2 regions of the Luteimonas sp. Soil_C_5 genome follow, and region 1 is predicted to be linked to the other one. Evidence: predicted binding sites of a transcription regulator. Region 1 holds the regulator's gene; the other holds the start of a gene.
The links. The regulator FliA, encoded in region 1, starts transcription of late flagellar genes. The targets are predictions, from matches to a motif close to TAAAGTTTNNCNNNCNNNGGCCGATAA.

Region 1 (10,134 bases):
TGGTCGAGCACGCCGCGCACACCCAGGACCCGGCCCAGCTGACCGCCGCCGTGCGCACCGCGCTCGGCCGTTTCATCGTCCAGGAAATCGCCGGCCCCTCGGCCGAATTGCCGGTCTACACGCTGGCGCCGAATCTGGAACGCGTCTTGCAGGATTCCGCGCAGGGCGCCGGTGCGGCACTGGAACCGGGCCTGGCCGAACGCCTGCAGCAGAGTCTCGCCGACTGTGCCAGCCAGCAGGAAGCCAGGAACGAACCGGCGGTGGTGCTGGTGCCCGGACAGGTCCGCGCCGCGCTGGCGCGTCTGGTCCGGCACAGCGTGCCGGGGCTGTCGGTCCTGTCCTACACCGAAGTGCCGGAAGACAAGCGCCTGAAGTTGCTGGGCACGATCAATTGAAAGCCGGGATGCGGGATTGGGGAGTGGGGATTCGTGAGAGCGGATCCCGCCAACGCGGAGAGAGTGCGATGCAAGCGATGAGACCCAGACAGACCACACGCGCAACACCCCCGACACCGATGCCTGCTGTTTCCAATCCCCATTCCCCAATTCCGAATCCCTGCTCATGAAAATCCGCCGCTTCGTCGCCGCCGACATGCGCAGTGCCCTGCAGCTGGTGCGCCAGGCGCATGGTCCCGATGCCGTGATCCTGTCCAACCGTCGCATCGACGAGGGCGTGGAGATCGTCGCTGCCAGCAATTACGACGAGGGCTACGTGCAGCGCGCCATCGAGGACGCGCAGCGCGAGACGCCTGTGGCCTCGGCCGCGATGCCGGCGGCCGCCGGTCCGATGGAAACTGGTCTGGCGCCGTCCGAGCGCTGGCTGCGTGAGCTCGCGCCGCAGGCCGATGCCGCCGCCCAGACCGAACCCGCACCTGCGCGTGCTGCAGCGCCTGCGCGGACTGCAGCCCCCGATGCCGCGGTCGCCGCGCTGGCCGCCCGTGCCCGTGCGTCGTCCGAGCCGGCGACCTTCGACATCGATGGCCCGACCTTCGCCCAGTTGCTGGCCGCCGGCCATCGCGACGACACGCCGCAGGTCGAAAAAGTCGCGGTCGCCCCGCCGGTGCGCGACGAGATTCCGTCGCCGCCGGTGCCTGCGCCGGTCGCGCCCGTCGTTCTGGCCGCCGTGCCGACCCCGCAGGCGCCTGCCAGCGACGGAGAACTGGCGCAGATGCGCGACGAGCTGTCGCAGATGCGATCGATGATCGAGCGCGAGATGGCGCGCCTCACCGACGAGCGCCTGCGCGGTTCGCCGGCGCGCGCCCAGGCGATGGAACTGATGGAGGACTACGGCTTCGATGCAGGCATCACCCGCGACACCGTGCTGCAGATCCCCGCCGACACCCCGGATGCCCGCGTCCGCGGCCTGATGCTGGCGCTGCTGTCCAAGCGCCTGCCGATCTGCCCGATCGACCCGCTGGCCGAAGCCGGCGTGATCGCCCTCGTCGGTCCCACCGGCGCCGGCAAGACCACCACCATCGCCAAGCTGGCCGCGCTGTACGCCGCCCAGCACCAGCCGCGCGACGTTGCCCTGATCACCACCGACACCTCGCGCGTCGGCGGCCGCGAACAGCTGCACAGCTACGGCCGCCAGCTCGGCATCGCCGTGCACGAGGCCGACAGCGAGACCGGCCTGATCCAGCTGCTGCAGAAGCTGCAGGACTACCGCCTGGTGCTGGTCGACACCGCCGGCCTAAGCCAGCGCGACCGCGCCCTCGCCGGCCAGCTCAACTGGCTGCGTGCCGCGCGCCAGGTGCGCACCTTGCTGGTGCTGCCGGCCAACACCCATTTCGCGGACCTGGACGAAGTGGTGCGCCGGTTCGAGAACGCCCGCCCGCAGGGCGTGGTGCTGACCAAGCTGGACGAAACCGGCCGCCTGGGCAGCGCCCTGTCGGTGGCGGTCGACCACCAGCTGCCGCTGACCTGGGTGACCGACGGCCAGCGCATTCCCGAAGACCTGCACCGGGCCAATGCCGCCCATCTGGTGCTCCGCCTTGAAGATCTCCGCCGCGATGCCGATAAGCCGATTGTCCCGGAGCACGCATTCCGGAATCACGACCATGCCGTCGCCTGAGCGCCTGCCGATGTCCGCCACCCCATTCCAGCCTGTCCGCACCCTCGCCGTCACCGGTGGCAAGGGCGGCGTGGGCAAGACCAACGTCTCGGCCAACCTGTCGGTCGCGCTGTCGGGCATGGGCCAGCGCACGCTGCTGCTGGACGCCGACCTGGGCCTGGCCAATGTGGACGTGCTGCTGGGCCTGTCGCCGCAGCGCACGCTGGCCGACCTGGTCGCCGGCCGCTGCTCGCTCGACGAAGTGATCATCGAAGGACCCGGCGGCGTGCTGGTGGTCCCGGCGGCGTCCGGCCGCCGGCACATGGCCGAACTGCGTCCGGCCGAACATGCCGGTCTGGTCAACGTCTTCAACGACCTGCAGCGTGAGCTCGACCTGCTGGTCGTCGATACCGCCGCCGGCATCACCGATTCGGTGCTGACCTTCTGCCAGGCCGCACAGGACGCGATCGTCGTGGTCTGCGACGAACCCGCCTCGATCACCGACGCCTACGCACTGATCAAGGTGCTGGCGCGCGAGCGCGGCGTGGACCGCGTGCAGGTGGTGGCCAACATGGTCCGCAGCCCGCAGGAAGGCCGCAATCTGCACGAGAAGCTTTCGCGCGTGTGCGAGCGCTTCATCGGCGACGTGTCGCTGAACTACCTCGGCGCGGTGCCGCAGTGCGACTGGCTGCGCATGGCCGTGCAGCGCCAGCAGGCCGTGGTGCTGGCCTATCCCGGCAGTCCGTCCGCGCGTGCGCTGATCGAGATCGCCCGTCGCATCTCGCGCTGGCAGGCGCCGACCGCGCCGCGCGGCCACGTCGAGTTCTTCGTCGAGCGCATGCTGCGCCAGGGAGCGACCGCATGAACCTCGCCGCTCGCCAGTACCAGGCGGTGCAACGCACGGCCACGGTCGATCCGCTGGTCCAGCACGCCGAACTGGTCCGCCGCATCGCCCATCACCTGGCCGCGCGACTGCCGGCCAGCGTCGAGATCGACGATCTGGTGCAGGCCGGCATGATCGGCCTGTTCGAGGCCTCGCGCAGCTACGACGCCGAACAGGGCGCGTCGTTCGAGACCTATGCCTCGATCCGCATCCGCGGCTCGATGATCGACGAGATCCGCCGTGGCGACTGGGTGCCGCGCTCCGTGCACCGGCGCGCCCGCGAAGCCGCTGCCGCGATCCGCGAGATCGAACAGAGCACCGGCCGCGCCGCCAGCGCGCACGAGGTCGCAGCGAAACTCGACCTGCCGCTGGGCGAATACCAGCGCCTGCTGGAAGACGCCGCGCGCGGCCAGGTGCTGAGTCTGGATTCGCACATCGAAGACCACGGCGAGGTCGAGCCGGTCAACCGTCGCGGCGGCCCGACGCCGCAGGAAGCGCTGGTGCGCGGCGAGTTCGGTCGCGAGCTGATGGGCGCGATCGGCCACCTGCCCGAGCGCGAGCAGCTGGTGCTGTCGCTGTACTACGAGCAGGAACTGAATCTGAAGGAGATCGGCGCGGTGCTCGGCGTCAGCGAATCGCGCGTCTGCCAGATCCATGGCCAGGCCGTGGTCCGCCTGCGCGGCCGCCTCACCGCTTTCGAACTTGCGGACACCGGCTTCGGTGCCGACGACTGACCTCCGGGGCCCGTGCCCCACCCCGTATCGCAGCACGCTTTTTTCGAGGAACACGTTTTGAACAAGAACATCCGCATCCTGATCGTCGACGATTTCTCGACGATGCGCCGGATCGTCAAGAACCTGCTGTCCGATCTGGGCTTCAACAACACGGTCGAGGCGGAAGACGGCCACAGTGCGCTGGCCGTGCTGCGCCAGGATGCGGTGGAGCTGGTGGTGACCGACTGGAACATGCCCGGCATGACCGGCATCGAGCTGCTGCGCGAGATCCGCGCCGATCCCAGGTTCCGCGCGTTGCCGGTGCTGATGGTGACCGCCGAAGCCAAGCGCGAGCAGATCATCGAGGCCGCGCAGAACGGCGTGAACGGCTACATCATCAAGCCGTTCACCGCGCAGACCCTGGAAGAGAAGCTCGGCAAGATCTTCGAGCGCCTGGGGACCGCGGCATGACGACGCCCGACATCGAACGCACCCGTCTGGCCAACCTGCTGCACGACGCGCTGGAAGCGCTGGAGCGCGGCGACGAGGACGGCTGGCGCCGGCAGGTCGACGCGCTGGCCAATGCGCGCGCGCGCACCCTGGTCACCGGCCTCGGCCGGCTCGCCCGCGAACTGTCGCAGGCGCTGGACACCCTGCCGCCCACGCCCGCCGAAGGCAGCGGTCTGGATGATGCCTGCGCGCGTCTGGACCACGTGGTCGAGATGACCGAACAGGCCACACACCGCACGCTGGACCTGATCGACGAAAGCCGCGCGCTCGTCGCCCGGCTCAAGGAAGGTCCGCTCGACGAGACCCAGATCGCCACCGTCGAATCGCTGCGCGAGAACCTGCGCGAGATGGCGCTGGCGCAGAGCCACCAGGACCTCGGCGGCCAGATCATCCGCCGCGTCGCCGGCATCGTCCGCGGCGTGCACGAGGGCTTCGGTGCCCTCGGTCTGCCGCCGAAGGAAGACAACCAGCGCGGCAACGGACCGTCGGTTTCCGGCCTCGACCGCAACACGGTCGGCCAGAGCGACGCGGACGATCTGCTGTCGCATCTGGGGCTCTGAAGATCTCACCACGCGGTTGGAACAGACCGCGCCGCGTCCCCTCGCGCGCGCGGCAGGAACGGGAATGCTGATGTCGAAACACGAACGCCTGATCACGCCGCTGCGCGCGCACGCCTGTGCTGCCGGACGGGCGGACGTGTGCACCGGCGGCGCTGCGATCGCCCGGTCCACCGGCGCGGGTCGACGCTGATGCAGTCGCCCGACATCGTTGCCGACTTCGTCCTCGAAGCCCGCGAACTGCTCGACGACCTCGGCGGCCAGCTGGTCGGTCTGGAACAGACGCCCGACGACCGCGAGCGTCTCAACGCGGTCTTCCGCGCATTCCACACGCTCAAGGGCGGCGCCGGCTTCCTCGGCGCGACGCCGCTGGTCGAGCTGTGCCACGCGGCCGAGGAAACCCTGGGCATGGTGCGTGCCGGCCAGACCGCGCTGCTGCCGCGCCATTTCGACGCCGCGCAGCAGTCGCTGGACTGGCTGCAGGCGATGGTCGACGCGATCGAGACCGACGACACCGTGCCGAGCGCGCCGGCCGAACTGATCGCGGGCTTCGCGCCTGCCGATGCGCCTGCAGCGGCGCCGGTGCGTGCAGCCGCGCCCGTGGTCGCTGCTGCCGGCGACGACATGATTTCCGACGACGAATTCGAAGCCCTGCTCGACCAGTTGCATGGTGACGGGGTGCCGGGCACGCAGGCGACTGCCGCGCCGGCGATGATCGACGACGACGAGTTCGAGGCCCTGCTCGACCAGCTGCATGGTGGCGCCGCGCCCGGCGTGGCCGCGCCTGCAGGGAACGCGGCCAAGCCCGTCGCCGACATGATCGACGACGACGAATTCGAAGCCCTGCTCGACCAGTTGCACGGCGGCGCCGCGCCGGGCACGCAGACACCTGCGCCGGCTGCAGCGGCACCCGCGCCGGCGGCCATTCCGCGACCGGCGCCGCGCACCGCACCGCCCGCCGCAGCGCCGAAGACATCCGCCGCGCCGTCCGAACGCGAACAGACCGTGCGCGTCGACACCAAGCGGCTCGACGTCATCGTCGACCTGGTCGGCGAACTCGTGCTGGCGCGCAACCGGCTGAAGACCCTGCGCGCACGGCTGCGCGACGAGGATCTCGACCGCGCGGTCACCACGCTCGACAACGCCACCGCGCGTCTGCAGGGCGCCGTCATGCGCACGCGCATGCAGCCGGTCGGCAAGGTGTTCTCGCGCTTTCCCAAGCTCGCCCGCGACGTCGCCCGCGCGCTCGACAAGGAAGTGGATCTCGACCTCGTCGGCGCGGAGACCGAACTCGACCGCAACCTCGTCGAGGCACTGGCCGATCCGCTGATTCATCTGGTGCGCAATGCGATCGACCACGGCATCGAGATGCCCGCCTTACGAGAGGCGACCGGCAAGCCACGTGCCGGCCGCGTGCGCCTGATCGCGCAGCAGCAGGGCGATTACGTCGGCATCGAGATCCACGACGACGGCGCCGGCATCGATCCCGAACGGCTGCGCGCCAAGGCCCGCGACAAGGGCCTGATCGACGCCGAATCCGCCGCGCGCCTCAACGCCGAGGAATGTCTCAACCTGATCTTCCTCGCCGGCTTCTCCACCCGCGACGAGGTCAGCGACATCTCCGGCCGTGGCGTGGGCATGGACGTCGTGCAGTCGCGCATCCGCGAACTCGGTGGCCAGATCCAGGTGCAGTCGGAACTGGGACGCGGCAGCCGCTTCTCGCTGCGCGTGCCGCTGACGCTCGCCATCCTGCCGACGCTGCTGGTCCACGCCGCCGACGACTGCTACGCGCTGCCACTGGCGCGCGTGCAGGAAGTGCTGCACGCACCTGCGCGCACGGTGAACTGGTTCGACGGCCGCGCCGCACTCGACCGCCGGTCGCACACGCTGTCGTTGCTCGACCTGCGCCACTGGCTGGGCCAGCCGGCGCAGGACACGACCCTGCTGACCATCGTCGTCCTGCAGCGCGGCGACAGCCGCTTCGGCCTGGTCGTCGACGAAGTCCGCGGCCGCGAGGAAGTCGTCATCAAACCGCTGCCGCGTGCGCTGCGCGGCCTGCCCGGTTATGCGGGCGCGACGCTGATCGGCGACGGCAGGCTGGCGCTGATTCTCGATGTGGATGCGTTGAAGCGGTGATGGGGGGGGTGATTCGTCATTCGTCATTCGTGATTGGTGATGACCGGACATGCGTCCGTTGAAAGCGGTGATTCGGAACAGCCGCTGCTTCCTCATTGCCCCGGCTTCAGGGAAGCGGACGGCTGGTCTGGCAGACCTCGCCAGATCCCGGATCCGTCATCCACCGTCATCCCCGCGCAGGCGGGGATCCAGGGACGTTGGCGCCAAGAGGATTGACGTCCATGGATGACCAGCCGTTCGGCTGTTAAAAGCCCCGCCTGCGCGGGAATGACGGGTCCATCCCACGATTCTGAAAGCTCGCAACGCCCGGGAACGGCACGGCTGCTGCTCTTTCGAATCACCAATCACGAATCCCGAATCACCAATCCCCAATCCCCGCCCTTCCTCAAGTCCCCTCCCCCCCCGCCGATACCAACGTCATGGATATTTTCAGCGTCGCCGGAATCGTGCTTGCCGTGGTCGCCCTGTTGGGCGGCAGCGTGCTCAAGGGCGCCGGTCTCGGTGCCCTGTGGTCGCCGGCCGCCTTCCTGATCGTCATGGTCGGCACGGTCGCCTCGATCCTGCTGCACACGCCGGCGCCGGTGTTCAAGCATGCGATGCACATCGCCGGCTGGGTGATCAAGCCGCCGGTCTCCGACCGCGCCGCGCTGATCGCGCAGCTGCTGGAGTGGAGCAACGTATCGCGCAAGCAGGGGCTGCTGGGACTGGAAAGCCACGTCGAGGCGCAGACCGATCCGTTCCTGAAGAAGGGCCTGCAGATGCTGGTCGACGGCGTCGAGCCCGAGGCGATCCGGCACATGCTGGAAATCGACCTGCAGGGCGAGGAACACAATGATCTGGCCGCCGCCAAGGTGTTCGAGGGCATGGGCATCTATGCGCCGACGCTCGGCATCGTCGGCGCGGTACTGGGTCTGATCGCGGTGATGAAGAACCTCGCCGATCCGAGCAAGCTCGGCGTCGGCATCGCCGCCGCGTTCACCGCGACGATCTACGGCATCGCCTCGGCCAACCTGTTCTTCCTGCCGATGGCGGCCAAGCTCAAGAGCGTGATCGGCCGCCGCAGCGGCGAGCGCGAGCTGGCGATCGAAGGGCTGATCGCGATCGCCCAGGGCGAGAATCCGCGCAACATCGAGGCGCGGCTCGCCGGCTTCCTGCACTGACCTGTCATGGCCCGCAAAAAGCCCCACGAGGATCACGTCAACCACGAAGCCTGGGCCATTCCCTACGGCGACCTGGTGACGCTGCTGCTCGCCTTTTTCGTGGTGATGTACGCGGTGTCCTCGCTCAACGAGGGCAAGTACCGCGCGGTCGCGGCGTCGCTGGCCAGCGCGTTCAACGCGCCGCCGCGCGCGATCGAGCCGATCCAGATGGGCGACAACCAGCGCAGCGAGGCCATGGTGGGGCGGCCGATGCCGACGCCGCGCGGCTCGCACAGCGGCCCCAGCCAGGCGCCGCTGCTCGATTCGCCGCTGGCGCCGATGCTGGAATCGAAGATGCGCGCCGACCGGATGGGCGACGGCGGTGCCGACGCCGCCTCGCTTGCGGCCTCGCGTGAGCAGCTGGCGCGGATCGCGCTGCAGCTCGAGGACACGCTGTCGGAAATGGTCCGCGCGCGGCTGATCACGGTGCGCCGTTCGGATCTGTGGCTCGAGGTCGAGATCAACAGCGACATCCTCTTCCAGAGCGGCTCGGCCGGTCTGGATTTCGGCGCGCAGGAACTGCTGGGCCGCCTGGCCGGCGTGCTGCGCGACCTGCCCAATCCGATCCGGATCGAGGGGTACACCGACGACCGCCCGATCGCGACCGCGCAGTTCCCGTCGAACTGGGAACTGTCGGCCGCACGTGCGGCGAGCGTGGTGCATCTGTTCGTGCGTGAGCGCTTTGCGCCCGAGCGTTTGGTGATGGTCGGCTACGGCGAATATCGCCCCAAGGCCGAGAACGACACCGACGCCGGGCGCAACGCCAACCGGCGCGTGGTGCTGATGGTGCTGGCCACGCCCGATACCGGCGCGCCCGGTCCGCAGCAGCCGTCGCCCGAACCGCCGATGCCGTCGTATCCGGCCGCGCCCGTGCCCGCGGTGGCCGGTGTCGCCGCACCCCGCCCCCCTGCTTCCCCCCCACCCCCGCAAGGAGACAGCTGATGCGCGTCTGGGCGATCGCCAACCAGAAGGGAGGCGTGGGCAAGACCACGACCTCGCTCGCCCTCGGACGCGCGATGGTCGCGCGCGGCTTGCGTGTGCTGCTGGTCGATCTCGACCCGCATGCATCGCTGACGCGCGCGTTCGGCGTGCCGAGCGACCCGCAACCGCCGGGCGTCGTCGACCTGTTCGGCACGCCGCCGCCGACACTGGCGTCGCTGATGAAACCCTCGCCGACCGAGGGTCTGGATTTCGTCTGTGCGCAAACGGCGCTGGCCACGCTGGAACGTCGCAGCGCGACCCAGCCCGGCCTCGGCCTTGCGCTGTCGCAGGCGATCACCCGGCACGCCGGCGGTCACGACGCCGTGCTGCTGGACTGCCCGCCCACGCTGGGCCTGCTGATGGTCAACGCGCTGGCCGCGGCCGACCGCCTGATCGTGCCCACCCAGTGCGAACCGCTGGCGCTGTACGGGCTGGCCGGCATGGTGCGCACCGGCGAGATGGTCGAGCGCTCGCGCCAGCGGCCGCTGCCGGTGTCGATCATCCCGACGATGTACGACCGCCGCACGCGCATCGGCCGCGACACGCTGGCCCAGCTGCAGAGCGAGTACGCCGGCCGCATCTGGAGCGAAGCCGTGCCGGTCGACACCCAGCTCAGCAATGCCGATGCGCTGGCCTGCCAGGTGTTCAGTGGCGATCCGCCCGGCCGGGCCCTGGCCGCGTATACGCGTGCGCTGGACTGGGTGCTGGCCGAAGACCAGGCCATGGAGCAGGCGGCATGACGCCGGCCGGGGTCGTCGACGACTACCTCGGCATGCTGTTGTCGACGGCGACCGATGCGGCGCCGGCGCAGCCCCCGGCTGCGCGTGCAGCACCGCCGGCCTTGGTCGAAGCACCTGCCATCGCGACACCTGCGCCCGTGCGCGCCGTCGTCGCGCCCGTGGCCGCTGCGCCGGTCGCAGTCGCGCCAGCACCGGCGGCTGCAGTGGCCGCACCGGTGCCGGCACCTGCGCCGCCGCCGGCCCCTGCCAGCCGGCCGCCAAGTCCCGTGCCTGCGTCCGCCAAGGTCGCCTTCGCCGCGCCGCCGCGCACGGCCGCCACTGCATCCGCGTTGTCCACCGTGCCTCCGCAGCAGCGCCGCGCCGCCG
Region 2 (10,134 bases), on a different contig from region 1:
TCCTCGATCGCCGACAGTTCGATCTTGATCGCGATGACGCCGATCGTGCGGCCGCTGTCGTCGCGCATCGCTTCCGACAGGAAGTAACCGGGCACGCCGGTGGTCAGGCCGATGCCGTAGAACCGGCCGCGACCGTCGCGCAGCGCCTGCTGCACATAGGGCCGGAACGCGTAGTCCTCGCCGACGTTGCTGCCGGTCTCGCGCCAGTTGCTGGCCGCGATCGCCACGCCGTCGGTGCCGATCAGGGTCAGCGTCGACGCCTGCGCGGTGTGGTTGGCTTCTTCCAGCCGCAGGTTCAGCCGGTGCCGGTTGGCGGCATCGACCGGCGCGATCACGCTCGCGCGCAGGTCCGGATCCAGCGCCAGCACCTGGGGCAGGGCGCGGTAGCGTTCGATGCGCTGGTTCACCGCCTGCGCGTGCAGCAGCAACTGCTGGGCCGACGTGGCCGACTCGTCGCGCAGCGCGCGGCGGCTGCCCTCGCGGTAGGCCAGCGCCGTGACCAGCACCAGCCCGCCACCGGCAAGCAGCAGCGTCAGTAGGAACGGGCGGAGTCTGGAACCGGGATGCATCGGCGACAGTGTAAAGGCGTGCCTGCGCGAGGCCGGGTGCGCGTGCCGCACGTGCAACACGCTGCGCCGGTCGCGCGCCGTGTCGGACGCGATTTCTCAAGGCCCCCGCAAGGCAGACCGCCATCCGCCGGATCGGCAGATGGCGGTGACACGCAGGCCCGGATCAGGCTTCGGCGAGCGCCGGCTGGCGTCGCGTCGCCGGCACCAGCCGGAACGTCGCGACCGCACGCGTGAGCTGCTGCGCCTGGTCGGCCAGGCTGCGCGCCGCGGCGGTGGCTTCTTCCACCAAGGCGGCGTTCTGCTGCGTGGTTTCGTCGAGCTGGATCACGGTCTGGTTGACCTGGTCGATGCCCGAGGACTGCTCCTGCGACGCGGCGCTGATCTCGGCCATGATCTCGGTCACGCGGTCGACCGAGGTCAGCACCTGCGCCATCGTGGCGCCGGCCACGGCGACCTGGCTGGAGCCTTCGCGCACGCGCGACACCGACTCGCCGATCAGCTGCTTGATCTCGCGCGCGGCCTCGGCCGAACGCTGCGCCAGCGTGCGCACTTCGCTGGCGACGACCGCGAAACCGCGGCCCTGCTCGCCGGCGCGTGCCGCTTCGACCGCCGCGTTGAGCGCCAGGATGTTGGTCTGGAACGCGATGCCGTCGATGACGCCGATGATCGCGCCGATGCGCGCGGAAGACGCGTCGATCGAGGCCATCGTCGCGACGACTTCCTCGACCGCGCGGCCGCCCTGGCCGGCGACGTCGGCAGCGCTGCGTGCCAGTTCATTGGCCTGGCGCGCGTGGTCGGCGTTCTGGCGCACGGTGGAGGTCAGTTCCTCCATCGAGGCCGCGGTCTCTTCGAGGTTCGCGGCCTGGCTTTCGGTGCGGCGCGACAGATCATCATTGCCGGCCGCGATCTCGCCGGCTGCGCCGTCGATCGACACCGCCGACTGCTGGATGCCGCGCACGACATCGGCCAGCTGCGACGCGGTGCGGTTGGCGTCGTCGGCCAGTCGGCCGAATGCGCCCTGGTAGCGCGCATCGACGCGCTGCGACAGATCCCCATCGGCGATCGCGGCCATGATCCGGCCGACGTCGGTCAGGCCGGCATCGGCCTGCTGCATCAGCCGGTTCAACGCTTCGATCATCTCGGCGAACGCGAAGCTGTAGCGGGATTCGTCGCCGCGTGCGCCGAAGTCGCCGCGCGCAGCCGCTTCGGCCAGCGTGGCGATTTCGCCATTGACCGCGCCCATGTTGGTTTTCACCGCATCCAGCGCTTCGTGCAGGCGCGCGCGCTGGCCGGGCAGGCGGCGCATGTCGCGGCTCAGGTCGCCTTGGCCGTACTCGTCCATGACCGCCATCGCATCGGCGATCGCGTCGAGATGTTCGAACACCACCGTGTTGACGCCGCGCGCCAGCGCGCCGTAATCGCCCGGGAAATCCTCCGGAATGCGGTGGCTGATGTCCTCGCCCTGCTGCAGGCGGATCATCGTGTTCATCTCGCCGTTGAAGCGCTGCAGCTGGTCCTGCATCTGGCGCATGCTGGCCATCAGCTGGCCGGTCTCGTCACGCGAGGTGATCGCGATCGGATTGTCGAAGCGACCCGACGCGATCGCTTCCGCCGTGCGCGTCGCGGCGCGCAGCGGCGACACGATGGCACTGCCGATCAGCCACGACAGGCCGATCGCCGCCAGGATCACCAGGCCGCCGAACAGCGCCAGCAGGCGGGTGAACACCATCGCCTGCTGCTGGATGTCGTCCGCGTAGACGCCCATCGCCACGATCCAGCCCCACTCGTCGAAGGACTGGGCGTAGCTGATCTTCTCGAACTGGCCCTCGTGGCCCGGCTTAGGGGCCCGGTAGCCGGAAAAGCCGTCGCCGGTCTTCACCGCGGCCAGGATGTCGCGATAGACGTAGTCGCCGTCTTCGGCCTGGTAGTCGCTCATGTCCGCGCCGACATCGCGGCTGGGATGCATGACGATCTTCAGCTCGGGATCGGCGATGAAGTAGTAGTCGGTGCCGTCGTTGGTGCGGATCGAGCCGAGCGCGCCGAGGGCCAGCGTCTGGGCCTGCTCGGTCGTGATCTGCCCGTCCCGCGCCTGGCTGGCGTAGTGCTCGACGATGCTCATCGCGGTTTCGATCTGGGTCTCGACGCTCTGCTTGCGCGCGTCGACCAGTTCCACGTACTGCAGCCGGGCCGCCGAGACGCTCAGCGCCAGGATGCCCAGTGCCAGCACCGCGCACAGCAGGATGAACTTGCGGGCGACCGGAAGATCGGCGAGGCGACGCTGGAGCGGAGCGAAGGGAGACATGGCGACAGGACCGGGGGAGACGAGTCCGGGGTATCGGCCGCAGGCGCGCGCGCTGAAGCACGCAGGGCATGAAGGCGCCGTGCATTCAGCGACAGGCCCTATGCAACGGGCCTGCATGTCGAAAAAAGTTGTCAGCCGCGCAGCAGCGTGTGCCCGGCGGCTTCGATGCGCGGGCGGCGCCGCACAGGGCGCAATCCGTGCACGCCCCGCATCAACAGCGTGAATCCCATGCGCGGCGCAGGGTCGTCACGACCCCGCGCGGTGTCAGCAGTCCGCGCCTGCGCACAGCGCACGGCGCGAACAGGACGACGCACGCCGGGGATGCCGGCGCACGTCATGACCCTCGATCAGAAGTGGACCTGCGCCCGCACTTCCATCGCATCCGGCGCCGAGCTGACGCCGTTGCGCGTCGCCCGTGCGCGGACGTAGTTGGCCTGCAGCTTCACGAACGGCGTCAGGTACCAGTTCGCACCGAAGGTCCAGTCGTGCTGGCGGCCGCCGGCGATGCCGCGGTCGTCGAGATCGAGCGTGCTGTAGCGCGCCGCCAGTTCCACCGCGCCGTAGCCGTTGGCCGGCTTCGGGTTGGCGACATTGCCGCTGGAATACGGACGGCTCTCGCCGGTCAGCAGCCAGCTGGCGGCGAGATAGCCGCCTTCGGCGGTGTAGTCGGGCAGGCCGGCGTCGCGGCCGATGTCGGCGCGCAGCAGTTCGCCCTGCATCGACACCGGACCGCGGATCCAGATGCCTTCCAGGCCCGTGCGGCGGATGTGGCCGACCGGCGCCAGATTGCCGGAATCGATCAGGCGCACATCGCTGAGGGCCGTGGCCGGACGGGCGCGCAGGCGCGCGTTCGGTTCGAATTCGACACCGCGGCCGTCGGTCCAGCCCTGCGGGTTCTCGCGCGAGGCCGCGATGCCGAGGTGCAGCACGTCGCCGGCGGACTTGCGCGGCGTCCACGCGGCGCGCGCGGCGTAGGTCTGGCCGGGGTTGTCGCCCTGCAGGTCCTGGCCGCCGTAGCCGCCGAGCTGGAGCAGCGCCTGATCGCGTTCGAGCGTCCATTCCACGCCGGTGCGGCGGCCCTGGTAGATCGCCTGGATCGGCGAGGCCAGTTCCATGAACGTGCCGGCGCGCGAGCTGGTCACGCCTTCCAGGCCGACCGGCACTTTCATGTAGCCGACGCGCAGCTTGCCGAGATCACGGCCGAAGAAGGCTTCGCTCTCGAAACGCACGAACACGTCCAGCCAGCTCTTCGATTCGAAATCGAAATACACCATCGCGTCCCACACGCCGTCCTGCTTCATCGTCGCGCCGAACTCGCGGCGGCGCATGCCGTTCTCGCTGCCAAGCTGCGGCGTGCCGCTGAAATCGGCGTGGTCCCAGGCGAAATTGCCGGTCGCGCTGAGGGTGATCTCGTTGCCGAAGGTCAGCTTCGGCGGCCAGGGCTGGGCCTCGACGGCCAGGGCGGACAGGGGGGCGCAGGCGCACAGCGCCAGCAGCGGAAGGACGGAATGGCGCATGGAATCCTCGGGGGAGGCGGCAGCGGCTCGCGGGGGCGATGGCGCTGCGGTGGACTGGGGGCGGTCTCGCGCGCGTGGGCGCGAAGCCGGAAGTCTAGGCGTCGGGGCGGGACGGCGCAGGCGGCCTAGTCCCAAAGTATTAGGCATGCGGCCGGTAACACCAATGCGCTATCGGCAGCCGCGGCCTGCCCGCGTAAAAAGCACTCCTGCATTCGATGCCGGCCTCGCCGCATCGGGGATTCCACCACGTGCCATCGGCATGTGCCGTACCTGCATCGCGTCATCGACCGGCCTGCCCGGTGCCGGCGCGCTGCCCCATCCGGACAGCGGGGGCTGTCCGCGCCGTGCATCGGCGACCCCCGGGCACTCCGCCCGATCCCGCCCCGGCGGACCGCTTCATCGAATCAACCGTGCGGGAGGGCACGACTATGACTTTCAACCGACGATACGCCGCCGCCTGGCTGGCGCTGCTGGCCGCCTGCGTGCTGGCGGCCCCGGCGATGGCCCAGCCGACCGGCAGCGTGCAGATGATGGACCTGTGGCCCGAAGGCCACCTGCCGCGCGTAGTGCAGGGCCCCGAGCTGGTGGGCAACGAGGGCAGCGCCATGGGCGCGGTCACCCGCGTCTCGCAGCCGCGCATGGAAATCCACCGCCCCGCGAATCCGAACGGCACGGCCGTGCTGATCCTCGGCGGCGGCGGTTATTTCCGCATCCAGATCGGCACCGCCGCGCGTCCGATGGCGCAATGGCTGACGTCGATCGGCGTGACCACCGCGGTGCTGTACTACCGCATGCCGGTCGACGGCTGGCCGGCGTCCGCGCCGTTCGCCGATGGCCAGCGGGCGATGCGCCTGCTGCGTGCGAACGCCGGCGAACTGGGCATCGACCCGGACAAGATCGGCGTCATGGGCTCGTCGGCCGGCGCCAATCTGGGCGGCATTCTGGCCACGCGCTTCGACCACGATTTCTACCCCGCGCTCGACGCCAGCGATCGCCTGCCGTCGCGCCCGGACTTCCTGGCGATGCTCTACCCGGTGGTCACGCTGAAGCCGCCGTACGACACCACGCGCAGCCGCCGCGAACTGGCCACGCAGTCCGACGCCGTCGAGGCCTATTCGGTGGAAAACCACGCGCGCAGCGACATGCCGCCGGTGTTCCTGGCGCACGCCGCCGATGACCGCATCGCCGACGTCAACCACAGCCTGCTGATGTTCCAGGCCGCACGCGCCAAGGACGTGCCGGTGGAACTGCACATCTTCGACCGCGGCGGCCACAGCTGGGGCCTGGGCCGGCCCGGCACGCAGGTCGCGCAGTGGCCACGCCTGTTCACCACCTGGGCGCGCGCGAACGGCTTCATGGCCGCGCCGCCGGTCAGCCTGCAGCCGCTGACCGGCGAGACCGCCGACCTGACGCCGCCCGCCCAGGACGACGACGCCGATTTCGAAGAAGACGGCGACTGAGCCGTCCACGCAACCGCACACCGGGAGAGACCACCGAATGAACCGCACAACCACTCGCGCGCTGGCCGCCGGCGCCCTGCTGGGCCTGGCCACGCTGCCCGCTCTGGCCGCCGACACCGCCACCGAAACCGAACTGCGTGAACTGATCCGCCTGCAGGCCGAGCAGATCCGTCAGCAATCCGCCCAGCTGCAGGCCCTCAACCAGCGCCTCGATGCGATGGGCGCGCCGGCCGTGGCCGCCGCCCCCGACGCGACCGGCGCCCCGATCGACGGCGTGCAGGCTCAAGTCGACGCCGCCGTCGCCGATACCCGCCAGGACGACATGGCGATCCTGCAGGCCCAGGTCGCGCAGATCGCGGCCGGCGGCGGTGGCGGCGGTGGCGGCAACGTCAGCTGGCGCCGCGGCGGACCGGAATTCCGCAACAGCGACCGCAGCTTCACCTTCAACCCGCGCGGCCGCGTGCTGGTCGATTTCTCGTCCACCCATGGCTCGAGCTTCGACACGCGCAACATCACCGGCACCAACCTGCGCCAGGCCCGACTCGGCGCGCAGGGCAACATGGGCCCGCTGGGCTACAAGATCGACGCCGAACTGTCCGGCAACACGGTCAGCCTGTCCGATGCCTACGTGCGCTGGAATACCCAGCTCGGCAGCATTCCGACCGAGTTCTACATCGGCAACAAGCTGAAGGATCGCGCGATCGATTCCAGCTCCACGCTGACCCGCACGCCCTTCATGGAACGCAACGCGGTCGCCAGCGTCGGCATGCCCGCCAGCGGCTACTTCGGCCTCGGCGTGCAGATGAAGATGATCGGCCAGAACTGGCACACCACCTTCGGCGTGACCGGCGACGACGTCGGCAACAGCGGCACCGAGAGCGATTCGCTGACCTACTCGTTCCGCGGCCACGTGAATCCGATCAAGCGTCCGGCCGGTTTCCTGCACCTCGGTGGCTGGTACGTGCACGAGGATTACGGCATCGACACCAACCGCATCAACCGCACGCCGCGCGTGGCGTCTCGCTTCAACGACAACGTCCGCGTGTCGGCCAGCGCGATCAACGACGTCACCGGCGAGCGCGTCTGGGGCGCGGAACTGGGCGGCACCTTCCGCAACTTCTGGGCCTTCGCCGAGACCAGCGAGACCACGCTGCAGTCGACCTCGGTCGGCAACGTCGACCAGAAGGCGCATTCGGCCTATGCCGGCTGGCTGATCACCGGCGAGCGTCCCGGCTTCAGCGCCCGCTCGGGCGTCTGGGGCACCACCCGCGTCGCGCGTCCGGTCACTGACGGCGGCATCGGCGCCTGGGAACTGGCCACCCGCTACGACAAGTACGACTTCACCGACGCCGCGCGCGGCGGCGAGGGCGATGCCTGGACGCTGGGCCTGAACTGGTACCTCAACAACTGGTCCCGCGTGATGTTCAACGTCGTGCGCTGGAATACCGACAACCAGGTCGGCGCCTACGCCGGCCAGGATTCGGGCCACACGTTCAACGTCCGCACCCAGGTGGTGTTCTGACCGGACGGCCCGGCCGGGCGCACCGGCCGGGCCGTTTCGTGTGCCGCGCCTGAAGCGGACCACACGCCCCAGTCCAGGGGCGAGCGCGGGGCGGGGTTAGAATCCTGTCCCGCGTCATTTTTTCCAGAGTAGATCCCCCGACGATGTCCAACGACGAATTCCGCCAGGCCGCCCTCGACTATCACCGCTCGTCGCCGCCGGGCAAGATCACCGTCAGCGCGACCAAGCCGATGCTGACCCAGCGCGACCTGGCCCTGGCGTATTCGCCTGGCGTCGCCTACGCCTGCGAAGAGATCGTCCGCGACCCCAACATGGCCAGCGAGCTCACCGCGCGCGGCAATCTGGTGGCCGTGATCTCCAACGGCACCGCGGTGCTGGGCCTGGGCGACATCGGCGCGCTGGCCGGCAAGCCGGTCATGGAGGGCAAGGGCGTGCTGTTCAAGAAGTTCGCCGGCATCGACGTGTTCGACATCGAGGTCGACGAGCGCGACCCCGACAAGCTGGTCGAGATCATCGCCAGCCTCGAGCCCACCTTCGGCGGCATCAACCTCGAAGACATCAAGGCGCCGGAATGCTTCATCGTCGAGCGCAAGCTGCGCGAGCGGATGAAGATTCCGGTGTTCCACGACGACCAGCACGGCACCGCGATCATCGTCGGCGCGGCGATCGTCAACGCGCTGGAGATCGCCGGCAAGACGCTCGACACCGTGAAGCTGGCGACCACCGGCGCCGGCGCGGCGGGCATCGCCTGCCTCGACATGCTGGTGGCCCTGGGCCTGAAGCCCGAGAACATCCTCGCCTTCGACCGCGACGGCGTGATCCACAGCGGCCGCACCGATCTCGACGACGCCAAGGCGCGCTACGCGCGCGACACCGACAAGCGCACGCTGGCCGAGATCCTCGACGGCGCCGACGTGTTCCTGGGCCTGTCGGCCGGCGGCATCCTGAAGCCGGAAATGGTCGCGGCGATGGCGCCGAATCCGGTGATCCTGGCGCTGGCCAATCCCTATCCGGAAATCATGCCGGAGGACGCCAAGCGCGTGCGCCCGGACGCGATCATCGCGACCGGCCGCAGCGACTACCCCAACCAGGTCAACAACGCGGTCTGTTTCCCGTACATCTTCCGCGGCGCGCTCGACGTCGGCGCGACCGGCATCAACGAGGCGATGAAGCTCGCCTGCGTGCACGCCATCGCGCAGATGGCGAAGGAAGAATCGAGCGACCTCGGCAGCGCCTATGGCGAGGAAATTCCGAGCTTCGGCCGCGACTACATCATTCCGCGCCCGTTCGACCCGCGCCTGCTGACCGTCGTCGCCCCGGCCGTGGCGCAGGCCGCGATGGACTCGGGCATCGCGCTGCGTCCGATGGAGGACATGCGCGCCTACCGCGAGAAGCTGGGCCAGTTCATCCACCGCACGGGCCTCGTCATGAAGCCGGTCTACGACCGCGCGCGCGGCGACCGCCAGCGCGTGGTCTACACCGAGGGCGAGGAAGAAGTGGTGCTGCGCGCGGTGCAGACCGTCGTCGACGAAGGCCTGGCCACGCCGATCCTGATCGGCCGCCCCGACGTCATCGAGATGCGTATCAAGCGCTTGGGCCTGCGCCTGCGCGCGGGTGAGGATTTCGAACTCACCAACATCAACGACGATCCACGCTTCAACGAATACTGGCAGCACTACCACGCGCTGACCTCGCGTCGCGGCGTGACGCCGGAATCGGCGAAGAACCTGCTGCGTTCGCGCCCGACGCTGATCGCCGCGATCATGGTCGACCGCGGCGAAGCCGACGCGATGATCACCGGCATCGTCGGCCGCTTCCACAAGAAGCTGGGCTACGTGCGCAGCGTGCTGGGCCTCGACCCGGGCCTGCAGAGCACCTCGGCGATGACCGGCGTGGTCAACGACCAGGGCCTGTGGTTCTTCCTCGACACCCACGTGCAGCCGGACCCGACCGCCGAGCAGATCGCCGAGAGCACCATCCAGGGCGCCTACCGCCTGAAGCTGTTCGGCATCGAGCCCAAGATCGCGCTGCTGTCGCATTCCAACTTCGGCAGCCACGACGATCCCAGCGCCCGCAAGATGCGCGAGGTGCGCGAGATCCTCGTGCGCCGCGCGCCCAAGCTGGAGTTCGACGGCGAGATGATGGGCGACACCGCGTGGGACGAGACGCTGCGCCGGCGCATGCTGCCCGAGACCACGCTCAGCGGCCGCGCCAACCTGTTCGTCTTCCCGAACATGGACGCCGCCAACATCACCTACAACATGATCCGGGTGATGACCGGCGGCGCCGCGCTGGGCCCGATCCTGATGGGCGTCAACAAGCCCGCGCACATCCTGACCCCGTCGGCCACGCCGCGCCGGGTGATCAACATGACCGCGATCGCCGCGGTGGATGCGCAGATCCGCAAGGCGCAACTGGCGGACTGAGGTCCGCGCGCGCTGCGCTGATGGAAACGAAACAGGCCGGTGCACTGCACCGGCCTGTTTCATGTTGCGAACGTGTCGACCGCGCCGTTCAGACCGTCGGCAGCACTTCGCGCACCGCGTCCGGCAGCCGGTCCAGTTCGTCCTTGTAGACCAGGCCGTCGCCGACCGGCAGCTCTTCGCCGGGCATGCCGATCGCCGAGCCGGTCAGGAACAGCACCGGCACGCCCGGGCGCAGGGCGCGGGTGAGTTCCAGCGCTTCGGCGCCGGAGAAGCCGGGCAGGTTGACGTCCGACAGCAGCAGCTGCGGCGCGAAGGCCTGCAGCGCCTCGCGCAGCCCG

Region 2: the regulator FliA is predicted to act here: its motif matches at 2,902-2,928, upstream of AC3A5K_RS12395 (methyl-accepting chemotaxis protein).

Annotation. Positions count from the first base shown of each region.
Region 1 covers NZ_JBDGKA010000001.1:584,998-595,131, forward strand. The annotation lists gene flhA (flagellar biosynthesis protein FlhA) at 1-395, shown strand, start outside; gene flhF (flagellar biosynthesis GTPase FlhF) at 562-2,070, shown strand; gene AC3A5K_RS02925 (P-loop NTPase) at 2,057-2,914, shown strand; gene AC3A5K_RS02930 (RNA polymerase sigma factor FliA) at 2,911-3,666, shown strand; gene AC3A5K_RS02935 (chemotaxis response regulator CheY) at 3,724-4,116, shown strand; gene AC3A5K_RS02940 (protein phosphatase CheZ) at 4,113-4,715, shown strand; gene AC3A5K_RS02945 (chemotaxis protein CheA) at 4,905-6,848, shown strand; gene AC3A5K_RS02950 (flagellar motor protein) at 7,268-8,008, shown strand; gene motD (flagellar motor protein MotD) at 8,015-8,989, shown strand; gene AC3A5K_RS02960 (ParA family protein) at 8,989-9,768, shown strand; gene AC3A5K_RS02965 (chemotaxis protein CheW) at 9,765-10,134, shown strand, end outside.
Region 2 covers NZ_JBDGKA010000004.1:110,735-120,868, reverse strand. The annotation lists gene AC3A5K_RS12400 (hybrid sensor histidine kinase/response regulator) at 1-569, opposite strand, end outside; gene AC3A5K_RS12395 (methyl-accepting chemotaxis protein) at 733-2,871, opposite strand; gene AC3A5K_RS12390 (OprO/OprP family phosphate-selective porin) at 3,219-4,388, opposite strand; gene AC3A5K_RS12385 (alpha/beta hydrolase) at 4,817-5,848, shown strand; gene AC3A5K_RS12380 (OprO/OprP family phosphate-selective porin) at 5,886-7,370, shown strand; gene AC3A5K_RS12375 (NADP-dependent malic enzyme) at 7,514-9,796, shown strand; gene AC3A5K_RS12370 (response regulator) at 9,885-10,134, opposite strand, start outside.